One region of the Streptomyces sp. NPDC029041 genome, then DNA from elsewhere that is predicted to be linked to it. Evidence: riboswitches for the same ligand, from Rfam matches in the RefSeq annotation. Region 1 holds a riboswitch; each other region holds the start of a gene.
The links. A riboswitch is a leader RNA that binds a small molecule or an ion and turns the genes downstream of it on or off. The one in region 1 is predicted to bind cobalamin.
Positions count from the first base shown of each region.

Region 2: another riboswitch for cobalamin. It lies ahead of AB0F04_RS36550 (ABC transporter substrate-binding protein); the one in region 1 lies ahead of AB0F04_RS11275 (ribonucleoside-diphosphate reductase subunit alpha).
Region 3: another riboswitch for cobalamin. It lies ahead of AB0F04_RS19005 (energy-coupling factor ABC transporter permease); the one in region 1 lies ahead of AB0F04_RS11275 (ribonucleoside-diphosphate reductase subunit alpha).

Region 1 covers NZ_JBEZWO010000004.1:197,663-201,798, reverse strand. The annotation lists gene AB0F04_RS11275 (ribonucleoside-diphosphate reductase subunit alpha) at 1-1,308, opposite strand, end outside; cobalamin riboswitch at 1,432-1,566, opposite strand; gene mctP (monocarboxylate uptake permease MctP) at 1,812-3,440, opposite strand; gene AB0F04_RS11265 (DUF3311 domain-containing protein) at 3,437-3,703, opposite strand; gene AB0F04_RS11260 (GntR family transcriptional regulator) at 3,843-4,136, opposite strand, start outside.
Region 2 covers NZ_JBEZWO010000024.1:1,396-5,531, forward strand. The annotation lists gene AB0F04_RS36540 (ABC transporter ATP-binding protein) at 44-841, opposite strand; gene AB0F04_RS36545 (iron chelate uptake ABC transporter family permease subunit) at 838-1,830, opposite strand; gene AB0F04_RS36550 (ABC transporter substrate-binding protein) at 1,893-2,909, opposite strand; cobalamin riboswitch at 2,978-3,168, opposite strand; gene AB0F04_RS36555 (CoA-binding protein) at 3,251-3,679, shown strand; gene AB0F04_RS36560 (APC family permease) at 3,834-4,136, shown strand, end outside.
Region 3 covers NZ_JBEZWO010000007.1:77,570-81,705, forward strand. The annotation lists gene cbiQ (cobalt ECF transporter T component CbiQ) at 1-575, opposite strand, end outside; gene AB0F04_RS19000 (energy-coupling factor ABC transporter substrate-binding protein) at 582-950, opposite strand; gene AB0F04_RS19005 (energy-coupling factor ABC transporter permease) at 947-1,648, opposite strand; cobalamin riboswitch at 1,678-1,863, opposite strand; gene AB0F04_RS19010 (serine/threonine-protein kinase) at 1,992-3,437, opposite strand; gene AB0F04_RS19015 (MFS transporter) at 3,665-4,136, opposite strand, start outside.

The DNA.
Region 1 (4,136 bases):
CTCCGTGCAGAGGTTGGAGGAGTGCACGACGTGGCCGGGCTCGGCCGTCTGGTTGGCGGTGCGGTTGGCGGCGTCCTTGAAGGTCATCCAGCCGTTGCCGGTCTGCGCCAGGGTGCGCATCATGCGGCCGTACAGCTCGCGGGCGGGCAGGGTCTTCTTCGCCAGGCCCTTCGCCTCGGCCGCCCGGTAGGCGGTGTCGAACTCCGCGCCCCACAGGTCGACCAGCTCGGGCACGTCCGAGGGGGAGAACAGCGACCACTGGGCATCGGCGTTCACGCGCCGCATGAACTCGTCCGGCACCCAGTGCGCGAGGTTCAGGTTGTGCGTACGGCGGGCGTCCTCACCGGTGTTGTCGCGCAGCTCCAGGAACTCCTCGATGTCGGAGTGCCAGGTCTCCAGGTAGACCGCCGCCGCGCCCTTGCGCCGGCCGCCCTGGTTCACGGCGGCCACCGAGGCGTCCAGGGTCTTCAGGAACGGGACGATGCCGTTGGAGTGGCCGTTGGTGCCGCGGATCAGCGAACCGCGGGCGCGGATGCGGGAGTACGCGAGTCCGATGCCGCCGGCGTGCTTCGACAGCCGGGCCACCTGGTGGTACCGGTCGTAGATGGAGTCCAGCTCGTCCTTGGGGGAGTCGAGCAGGTAGCAGGACGACATCTGGGGGTGCCGGGTGCCGGAGTTGAACAGGGTGGGGGAGGAGGGGAGGTAGTCGAGGCGGCTCATGAGCCCGTAGAGCGCCGCGACCTCGTCCAGTGCGCGCGTGGTGTCGTCCTCGGCGAGGCCGCTCGCCACCCGCAGCATGAAGTGCTGGGGCGTCTCGACGACCTTGCGGGTGTGCGGGTGACGCAGCAGGTAGCGGCTGTGCAGCGTGCGCAGGCCGAAGTATCCGAAGCGGTCGTCGGCCGCCCGGTCGATCAGCGCGTCGAGACGGGCGGCGTGGACGCGTACGAACTCGGCGGTGCGGTCGGCGATGAGGCCCTCGCGGTGGCCGACCGCGACGGACTCGGTGAAGGACGTGACGCCCTGCGAGGCGGCCTCTTCACGGATGCCGATGGTCAGCAGCCGGGCGGCCAGCCGGGAGTAGGCGGGGTCCTCGGAGATCAGACCGGCCGCGGCCTCCGTCGCCAGCTCCCGCAACTCCCGCTCGTCCGCCCGCGCGGAGCGGCCGCGCAACGCGGCGGCGGCGACCCGGCCGGGATCGGCGTCGGGGAGGTCGGCGGTCAGCTCGGTCAGGGTCCGCAGCAGCGCGGCACCGGGGGCGTCGTGCTCTTCTTCGGCGGCTGAGACCGGTTCGGCTGGCGCGATGGTCACGTGGGGCTCTCCCTCGCTCGGCACGGGGGCCTCGTCGAGGGCAGGGGGCAGCACACGAGCGCACGCGGCGTCGCGTCCACCGGCCCATTCCACGAGGCCCGGACGTCAGGGCACACCGGCCGGGTGGCCGGGCGCGCTGTCGGCAGGTCCTCGGACTGACGCCCATACGCCTATATGGGCATGGGTACACCGTTGCGGGACAGTTCCGGATTCGCACCGGATTCCCCTGCGGCGGCAGCGAGCATGAGCATACATCTTGTGCCGGGTTCGGGCGGCACCCCCAGATGTTGTGTCGCGACGGTTTCAGAGCGTCAGCTGGCAGGTGAGAAGAGTGATCTCCGTCAGTGCCGCGAAGGGGTTCCGGTCACGCTCGGGCGGGGCGTGCGTGTGTACGACGGCGGGCCGCCGTTGGTGTGATCTCGGCGGCCCGCTGCGGGTGTTGTGTGGTTGTTCGCGCCCACGCGGCGGAGCCGCATGAGTGATACGGCCCCGCGCCCCTGGGGTCAGTGAGCCGAACCGGCGGTGGCGGGCGGGAGTTCCACCTGGACGCCGGGGTCGCCCGCGTCCGCCGTGTAGTCCTCCGGCTTGGTCTCGTCGATGCCGTCGGGGGCCTTCAGGGCCTTCAGGACGAAGGTCAGGACCACCGTCACCACCACGTTCAGCACGAACGCCGTGAGGCCGATGTAGCCGATCTCCCCGATGCCCGGGATCTCCTTCGCGGAGCCGCCGAAGTGCTTTTGCGTCGGGGAGGCCACGCCGTACGCCGCGACCGTGCCGTAGATCATGCCGACCGCCCAGCCCGCGAGCAGCGCCCAGCGGTGGAACCAGCGCGTGAACAGGCCGCCGACCAGGGCCGGGAAGGTCTGCAGGATCCAGATGCCGCCCAGCAGCTGGAAGTTGATGGCGACCGTCTTGTCCATGGTGAGGACGAAGGCCAGGGCGCCGACCTTCACCAGCAGGGAGACCAGCTTGGAGACCTTGGTCTCCTGCGCCGGAGTGGCGTCCGGCTTGATGAAGTCCTTGTAGATGTTGCGGGTGAAGAGGTTCGCGGCCGCGATGGACATGATGGCCGCCGGCACCAGCGCGCCGATGCCGATCGCCGCGAACGCCACACCCGCGAACCAGTCCGGGAACATCGTCTCGAACAGCTGCGGGATCGCCAGCTGCCCGTTCTGCACCTTGATGCCGGCCGCGATCGCCATGAAGCCGAGCAGCGCCAGCAGACCCAGCATCAGCGAGTACAGCGGCAGGATCGTGGTGTTGCGGCGGATCACCTCACGGCTCTTCGAGGACAGCGTCGCCGTGATCGAGTGCGGGTACATGAAGAGCGCGAGGGCGGAGCCCAGCGCCAGCGTGGCGTACGTCCACTGGCCCGGCTCGGCCGGTGTCAGCGCACCGCGCGGCGCGCCCGTCGCCGGGTTGGTCTGGCCGTACGCCTCTCCGGCCTTGGCGAAGATCTCGTCGAAGCCGCCCAGCTTGATGGGGATGTAGATGATCGCCACCGCGATGACGATGTAGATCAGCGTGTCCTTCACGAACGCGATGAGCGCGGGGGCCCGCAGACCCGAGGAGTACGTGTACGCCGCCAGCACGCCGAACGCGATCAGCAGCGGCAGGTCCTTGATGAACCAGTTGGTGTTCTCGCCGCCGCCGACGCCCATCACGTCCAGCACGGCCTGGATGCCGACCAGTTGGAGCGCGATGTAGGGCATCGTCGCCAGGATGCCGGTGAGCGCCACCGCCAGCGACAGGCCCTTCGAGCCGAAGCGGCCGCGCACGAAGTCGGAGGTCGTGACGTAGCCGTGCTTGTGGGACACCGACCACAGGCGCGGGAGGAAGGTGAAGATCAGCGGGTACACCAGGATCGTGTACGGCACCGCGAAGAAGCCGGCCGCGCCCGCCGCGTAGATCGCCGCCGGCACGGCGACGAAGGTGTACGCCGTGTACAGGTCGCCGCCGAGCAGGAACCAGGTGATCCAGGTGCCGAACGACCGTCCGCCCAGGCCCCATTCGTCGAGGCTGTGCTCGTTCTCGGCCTTGCGCCAGCGCGCGGCCAGGAAGCCCATGACCGTGACGGCCAGGAAGAAGAAGATGAAGACGCCGAGCGCGACGCCGTTCACGCCGTCCTTCACTGCGACGCACCGCCCTTCGCGGCCGAGCGGGCGCGCTGGTCACGCTGCCAGAGCTTGTAGGCGATCATCGTCAGAGCGGTGGAGATCAGCACCCAGGCCATCTGGTACCAGTAGAAGAACGGGATCCCGATGAAGGCCGGGTCGGTCTTGGCGTACGAGCCGACCCACAGCATGGCCACGAAGGGCGCTATGAGGCAGACCGCGATGACGACGCGCACGGGCGTCACCACCGGCCCTCTGCTGGCTTGTGGGGCTTGCGACATCAGGCGGCTCCGTCCCCTTGGTGATCACTTGCGGCGCAGGCAATCTAGGTCAGGGTGAGGCGGGAACGGAACCCCTCGTCCGCAATGCGGTACCCAACCGAAACCAGGCGTCAGCAGCGACGGAAGCCCTGCGGCGCGGTCACTCGGCAGGCCGCTTCAGGCGGGCCACGAACTTGTACCGGTCCCCGCGGTAGACCGACCGCACCCACTCCACCGGCCGGCCGTCCCGGTCCAGCGAGTGCCGGGAGAGCATCAGCATCGGCAGCCCGACGTCGGTGCCCAGCAGACCGGCCTCGCGCGGGGTCGCCAGCGACGTCTCGATGGTCTCCTCGGCCTCCGCGAGCCGGACGTCGTAGACCTCGGCCAGCGCCGTGTACAGGGACGTGTACTTCACCAGGGAGCGCCGCAGCGCCGGGAAGCGCTTCGCGCTCAG
Region 2 (4,136 bases), on a different contig from region 1:
CGTGGCGCGATCGGCCGACCTCCGTCGTGGACGGCCGTTCCTCTCAGTCCAGTGTGCCGAGGAACCGCACATGAGGCCGCCCTGCGGGCCCTTCCCGGCTGACGGCGGCCCGCACCCCGTACACCTCGGCGATGAGCTCCGCCGTGAGGACGTCTCCCGCGGGGCCGGCCGCCACCACCCTCCCCGCGCACAGGACGACGACCCGATCGCAGTACATCGCCGCGAGGTTGAGGTCGTGCAGGGCGACGACGGTGGTGACGGGCAGGGTGGTGACCAGGGCGAGCAGGTCGAGCTGGTGGTGGATGTCGAGGTGGTTGGTGGGCTCGTCGAGGAGGAGTTCGCGGGGTTCCTGGGCGAGGGCGCGGGCGATCTGCACCCGTTGGCGTTCACCGCCGGAGAGGGTGTGCCAGAGCCGGCCGGCCCGGTCGGCGAGACCGGTGCGCTCCAGGGCGGCGCGCACCGCCCGCTCGTCGTCGGCGGAGGAGGGCGTCCAGGCGCGGCGGTGCGGGACGCGGCCGAGCCGCACGACGTCCAGAACCGTCAGCTCGACCTGGGTGTCCGTTTGTTGCTCGACGACCGCGAGGCGGCGAGCGACCGTGCGGCGGGGCAGCTCGGCCAGGGGCGTGCCGTCGAGGGTGACGACTCCGGAGGACGGCGGCAGCAGCCCGGCGAGCAGCCTCAGCAGGGTGGACTTGCCGGAGCCGTTGGGGCCGAGGACGCCGACCGTGGAGCCGGTCTCCGGCGCGAGGGCGACGCCGTCCAGGATGAGGCGCCCGTCGGCACGGCGGCTGACCCGGTCGGCCCGCAGCCCCTCCCCCGCCGACGTCTCCGCGCCGCTCACCGCGCCCTCCGGGTCCGGTACAGCACCGCCACGAACGCCGGCACGCCGATCAGCGACGTCACGACACCCACCGGGACCTCCTGCGGATCGAGAACGGTACGGGCCAGCGTGTCCACCCACACCAGGAACACCGCTCCCGCGAGGGCGGTGACCGGCAGCAGCCGTGCGTGCCCGGGGCCGGTCAGGGCCCGGGCGGCGTGCGGCAGGACCAGTCCGACGAAGCCGATCGCCCCGGCCGAGCTGACGAGAGCCGCCGTGAGCAGAGCCGTGACGCACAGCAGGACCAGGCGGGTCCGGGCGACGGACACCCCGAGCGCGGCGGCGGCGTCCTGCCCGAAGGCGAAGGCGTCCAGGGTCCGGGCGTACGACAGGCACACCACCAGCGCCACCGCCAGCACGGCCAGGCACAGCCACACGTCGGTCCAGCCGGCGCCGCCGAGCGAGCCGAGGAGCCAGAACAGCACGCCGCGGGTCGTCTCGGCGTCGGCGGAGGTCATCACGACGAAGGAGGTGAGCGCGGAGAAGAGCTGCATGGCGGCCACGCCCGCGAGGACGACCCGGTCGGTGGTGCCGCCGAGGGTGTGGCTGAGCAGCAGCACCAGCGCGAACGACAGCAGGGCGCCGAGGAACGCGCCCGCGGACACCGGGAGGGCACCGCCGCCCACGCCGAGTACCACGACGAGCACCGCTCCGGTGGAGGCGCCCGAGGACACCCCGAGCACGAACGGGTCGGCGAGCGGGTTGCGCAGCAGGGACTGCATCACCGCCCCGCACACGGCCAGTCCGGCCCCGCACACGGCGGCGAGCAGGGTGCGCGGCAGTCGCAGCTGCCAGACGATCCCGTCCCGGATCGGCGTCAGCCCGGAGCTGCCGAGGCCGAGATGGGCGGCCACGACGGACCACACGTCGGCGACGCCGAGGTCGGCGGGGCCGATGGTGATGGCCACGGCGAGGGAGGCCACGAGTGCGACGGCCCCGGCCAGGCCCAGCGCGAGCCCGGCCCCGCGGCCGGGTCCGGGCCCGGCGGCCGGCAGCTCCTGCTCCCGGGCGGTCACTTCACCAGTCCGAACCTGCGCAGCCCGGCGGCCACCTGTTCCACGCCCTCGACGGTGCGGATCGTCGGGTTCATGGCCTGCCCGCTGAGCAGCACGTACCGCTTGTGCCGGACGGCGTCCATGTTCCTGGTGACCGGGTTGGACTCCAGGAAAGCGATCTTCTTCGCGGCCGACTCGGCGGTCTGGGACTTGCGGGTCAGGTCGCCGATGACGAGGACGTCGGGGTCGCGGTCGGCGACGGTCTCCCAGTTGACCTGTGGCCACTCCTCGTGGGTGTCGTCGAAGACGTTCTTCGCGCCGAGGGCCCGGGTGATGATGCCGGGCGCTCCGCAACAGCCCGCCATGTAGGGCGACTCGGAGTTCGCGAACCAGTACAGGAGGGTGACGTGGGAGGCGTCGATGCCCGCCGTGGCCTTCGCCATGCGCTGCCGGAGGGAGGCCACGAGTGCGTCGCCGCGTTTCGTCACGCCGAACACGCTCGCGAGGTCGTGGACTTCGCCGTAGACGGTGCCGATGCCGAGGGTCTTGTCGCGTGCGCCGTCGCCGCCGCCCGAGTTGTCCTTGCCGGCGCAGTCGGACGGGGAGACGTAGGTGGGGACGCCGAGTTTCTCGAACTGCTCGCGGGGGGCGACGCCCCCCTTGCCGAGGGTGGAGACGAAGGACGCGGTGACGAAGTCGGGCTCGGCGTCCAGGACGCGTTCGAAGGACGGGTTGTCGTCGGCGATGCGCGGCACCCGGGCGTTGGCCTTCTCCAGTCCCTTCATCACGGGGTCGGTCCAGGTGGCCGTGCCCGCGAGTCGGTCGGCGAGACCGAGGGAGAGCAGGATCTCCGTGGTGCCCTGGTTGAGGGACACCGCGCGGCGAGGTGGGGCGGCGACCCGGACCTCGTGCCCGCAGTCGGTGAGCGTGACGGCGGCCTTCGCGTCGGGGGACGGGCCGCCGCCGCAGCCGGTCAGGAGCAGGGAGCCGGTGATGAGCAGGACGGCGGCGCGGGCGGGTCGGGCCAGGGGCACGGGAACCAGTCCTCAGTCGTCGAGGGCCCGATCGCGGGGCCCGGTCGTACGGTGCTCCCCCGCCGCGTGCGGCCGCGGGGGCCGCCAGCAGGTCTTCGGACTCGGGTTCACCCGGGTCGGAGCGCCTTCCCGGACGTCCGTGCGGAAGTCCAGTGGCCGAGGCCCCGCCCGTCCCCCTCACCGCTGCGCGTCAGTTCCGGATTCGCACCGGATTCCCTGACCCACGTACATGGGTTCGACTGGCTTCGGCAAGCTATCACGGGGATCGTCCCGGGAATCACCGCGCACCCGGAGCCGTTGAACGGGGAGCAGCTCGTCCACGACTTGCGAGGAGGCCGCCGGTGTACGGCGACGAGGCAACGGTCCGCAGGATCCTCACCGAGCTCGGCGACACCTGGGCCGTGGTGGGCCTGTCGTCGAACCGGCAGCGCGCCGCGTACGGCGTCGCCGCCGTGCTCCAGCGCTTCGGCAAGCGCGTCGTTCCGGTGCACCCGAAGGCGGAGACCGTGCACGGGGAGAAGGGGTACGCGAGCCTGGCGGACATCCCCTTCGACGTGGACGTCGTGGACGTGTTCGTGAACAGCGACCTCGCCGGAGCCGTCGCGGACGAGGCGGTCGCCAAGGGCGCGCAGGGTGTCTGGTTCCAGCTCGGTGTGATCGACGGGGCGGCGTACGACCGGACCCGCGCGGCGGGCCTGGAGATGGTGATGGACCGCTGCCCGGCCATCGAGATCCCACGGCTGCCTCATCACCGCGTACAGGAATCCTGAAGCGTTTCCCAGGAAACACCCGCAGCCGGTCAAGGCTTGACGCGCCCGGTCAAGGCTGCACAACTCGTCTTCTGCCGCCGAGTAGTCCATTCCTAATCTGAGGCCTCTTGCTCACTGAACTCTCCGAGTTCGTCTATGAGAGGCCCCTGAATTCATGGAAAGAGACGGCCTGCGCCGGGATGTCGGGCTGATCGGGCTCATGTGGGCCTCGGTCGGCTCCATCATCGGCTCGGGCTGGTTGTACGGCGCCGAGAAGGCCGTCGTGGCGGCCGGCCCCGCGGCGATCCTGTCCTGGCTCATCGGTGCGGTGGCGATCGTGCTGCTGGCACTGGTGCACGCGGAACTGGGCGGCATGTTCCCGGTCGCCGGCGGTACCGCCCGTTATCCGCACTACGCGTTCGGCGGACTGGCCGGCATGTCCTTCGGCTGGTTCTCCTGGCTCCAGGCCGCGACGGTG
Region 3 (4,136 bases), on a different contig from region 1:
CGGACGAACGCGGTGGCGCCGAGCCCGGCCAGGGAACGCCACTGAGCGCCCCGGCTGGTGTGCCCGAGCCGGGCCGCCTGGGCCTCCCGGATGCGCCGCATGGAGTCCAGCAGCAGGAAGCTCATCCGGTACGTCACGAGCGCGACGTCGACGACCGCAGCCGGGATCCGGGCCCGGACCAGTCGGGGCAGCAGGTCGGACATGGGCGTGGTGAAGGCGAACAGCAGCACGCCCAGGGAGGCCGCAGAGGTCCGCAGCAGCAACTCCGCGGCCCGCACCGGCCCGTCGCCGGCGAGGGAGACGAACCCCTTCGGCCCGCCCACCTGGACGAGCAGCGTGAGCGCGCCGGTGACGCAGAAGCCCAGCGGCACCCGGTAGGCCCGCCACAGCCGCCGCCCGGGCACACCGGCCGGACCCAGCAGCACCAGCAGGGCCGTCAGGAGCACCAGGGCCGCGCCCGGCCAGGGCGGCAGGGAGATCGCGAGCACGGTGAGACCGAGCCCGAGCACGGCCTTGTCCACGGGATGGCGGCGGCGCCAGCGACTGCTGTGCGCCGCCGCGTCGATCGGCAGCACCCGGGCTCAGTCCCGTTCCTCGGCGGACGTCCCGCGGGTGTCGGAGAGCGCGCTGTCGGCCTCCCGTTCCAGCGCCCGCCGCTCACCCTGCCGGCGTCCCCGGCGCAGGCCGAAGTAGTAGGCGAGGACCCCGGCGCCGAGGGCCGCCTGGAGGGAGAACAGTGCCGACTCGATCTCGCCGGACGGCGGTTCGTACAGCGGCGAGAACCACGGCTCGTAGTCGGGCTTCAGCTCGGTGATCGCCGTCTCGGCCTCGCCGTCGGCCCCCGCGAACGGCTCCTTCTTGTGGTCGCCGAGACCGAGCGCCAGGGGCAGCACCGCGAGCGCGACCACGGCGAGCAGCAGCACCAGGTTGATCTTCGTGTTGCGGTTCATCGGGCCACCGCCTCGGACTCGGCCGGGGCCTGCTTCTTGGCGAGGAGGACACCCAGCCGGGTCAGTTCGCCCTTGCTGGACTGCACCAGCAGCCGCATCACGAGCACGGTCAGCAGGCCCTCGCTCACCGCGAGCGGGATCTGGGTGACGGCGAAGATGGAGCCGAACTTGCCGAGCGCGCCCGGGAATCCGCTGCTCGGGTCGGGGAACGCGAGGGCCAGCTGCACGCTGGTGACGCAGTAGGTCGACAGGTCGGCGACGAACGCGCCGGAGAAGACCGCCACCATCAGCGGCGCGTTGGAGCGCCGCAGCAGCTTGTAGACGGCGTATCCGGCCCAGGGGCCGACGATCGCCATGGAGAAGACGTTGGCCCCGAGCGTGGTCAGGCCGCCGTGCGCGAGCAGCAGTGCCTGGAACAGCAGGGTGATGGTGCCCAGCACCGCCATGATGGGCGGCCGGAACAGGACGGCTCCCAGGCCCGTGCCGGTGGGGTGCGAACAACTGCCGGTCACGGACGGCAGTTTCAGAGCGGACAGGACGAACGTGAAGGCACCGGACGCCCCGAGGAGCAAGGTGCTCTCGGGGTGCTCGCGCACCTCACGGGTGAGCGACCGGACCCCGTGGACGACGAACGGCGCCGACGCGACGCCCCAGGCGACCGCGTGCGCCGGAGGAAGGAAACCCTCGGCTATGTGCATGGCTCAGCAGACCCTCTCCAGCACCTCGTGGATGGTTGACGCGCCTTGGCCGGTCTCCTGGCTGACGGGTACCACCGCCCGGACTCCGCCTTCCCGGGTCGCAAGGACCCAGTGGCTGCCCGTGAGGGCCGGAGCCGGACTTCCCGATTCACAGTGGCGAGGGCCGCACCGGCATCACACCGGATTTCCCGTTCACCAAGGCCTGGTGACAATAAGGCCGGGATAAGGGCGATGACAAGCCACCCAAGGGGCGCGCGAGGGGGCGCCCGTTCGCACACCGGCGCATCCTCCGGCTGGTCCACGCGCTCCGCGCGGGGTCTCTCCGCGCGATGTCCGGGCCGTGTCAGTCCTCGCCCCCGTCGTCCCCGCCGTCGTCGCCCGCCCCGTCGTCCCCGGCCGGGCCCGGCTTCTCCGGATCCGGCTGCTGCGGGCCGCCGTCGCCCACTTCCTCCGTCGGGGTCGCGGCGGTCGGCGCGGGCGCGGGAGGGGTCGGCGAAGGAGGCGGCGTGGACGGAGTGAGATCCCCCACGGTGCCGGTGGCGGGCGTGTCGGCCGCTGCCGGGCCGGCCGCCGGGTCGGCCTGCGGACCGGAGGAGCCGGGCGTGGCGGAGTCGGCGGACGGCGCGGCGGCGGGGCTGCTCGCACTCGGGGACGCGTCGGGTTCCGTGCCCTCCGTGGTCGTGTCGGGCGTGAACCAGCGCATGCCGATGAGCATCGCGGCGATGAAGAGTGCCGCGGCGGCTGCCGTCGCGGCCAGCTTCGACCGGTTGCCGTGACCGCCGCGTCCGCGCGAGCGGCCCGAACGCCCCGACTGGGCCGCCCGGGCGGCGGCGCGGTGGCCCGTGGTGGCCGGCAGCGCGTACGTGGTCGGGCTGCCGGTCTCGGCGGTCGCGTACGGTCCCGGCCCGGCGGGCATCGCCGCGGAGGCGGTGTTCGGCCGCGGCGGCGGCGAGACCTCCGGCAGCGGCTCGGGCAGACCCCGCCAGGCGCCCTGGGCGAACCACTCGGCGGCCTGCTGGGCGGTGGGACGGTCCTCGGGCTGCTTGGCGAGCAGACCGAGGAGATAGTTCTCGAACGCCGGCGGAAGCCCGGCCACACCGAGCTCGCGAGGCGGCACGGGAGCAGAGTCGAGGTGCTGGTGGAGCAGGGCGACGGCGGTGTCGGCCTCGAACGGCGGGCGCCCGCTGAGGAGCTGGTAGAGCACGCAGCCCAGGGAGTACATGTCGGAGGCGGGCCCCGCCGGCTTGCCCAGGGCCCGCTCGGGCGCGAGGTAGAGGCCGGTGCCGATGATCTGGCCGGTGGCGGTGAGCGCGGCGCCGGGGTCGTCGAGGAACCGCGCGATGCCGAAGTCCCCGATCTTCAGCGTGCCGGCCGCGTCCAGCAGCAGGTTGGCGGGTTTGACGTCCCGGTGCACGATGCCCTGCGCGTGCGCGGCGGCGAGCCCCGCGGACGCCTGCGCGGCGAGCGCGGCCACCCGCTCGGCGGGCAGCGCGCCCGAGCCGTTCAGCACCCCGGCGAGACTGTCGCCCTCGACCAGCTCCATCACCAGGTACAGCCGGTTGTCGTACTCCCCGAAGTCCAGCACACCGACCACGTTGGGATGGTTGAGGCGCCCGGCGGTCTGAGCCTCCAGACGGAACCGGGAGGCCGCCGTCGCGTCGGTGTCCTGGGGCAGCAGCAGCTTGAGGGCCACCGCTCTGGCGAGCGTCTCGTCGTACGCACGCCAGACCTCTCCCATTCCACCGCGCCCGATCTCCACATCCAGCCGGTAGCGGCCCGCTAGCAGCACTCGTCCTCGTCTCACGCATAGGGGAAGGTCGTCGCCGCAGGCCGAACTCCCCGCTTGTGGGCGGGGATTGGTGGGGGTGCCGCAGCCGACCCAGGATACTGGCGCGGCATGACCGCCGATCTCCGCGGCGGTGTCCTCGGACGGGCCCGGCGCGACATCCCGGAGCGGACCAGCCGGGCGCCGGGACGACACTCCCGGCGCCCGGCTGCCGCGGGCAACCGGTGAGGTCAGACCGCCGCGCCCGTCCCCTTCTCCCGGCGCGGCAACAGGGCCACCGCCAGGGCCGGTACGGCCGCCAGGACCAGCCACGGCACGGCGGCCGGCAGGCCCAGGTCGAGCAGGAAACCGGTGGCCGCGCTGCCGGCCAGGACGATCAGGCCCGAGACGGACGACAGCGCACCCGTGTAGAGCCCGAGCCGGCCCTCCTCGGCGAGGTCGGGCACCCAGGCGCGGGCGGCGGGGACGACCAGCATCTGTCCCACCGTGAGCAAGATCACGAAGCCCGCGGCCGGGAGCAGCCCGGCCGTGCCCGTCCAGCCGGCGGGCCGGGCCGCGGCCACCACCGCGAAACCGGACGCGATCAGCAGCAGCCCCGCGGCCATGGAGCGGCGCAGATCCAGCCGGTCGCCCGCCCAGCGGGTCACCGGCAGCTGGGTGAACACCACCAGCACGGAGGACAGCGCGAAGAGCCAGGACAAC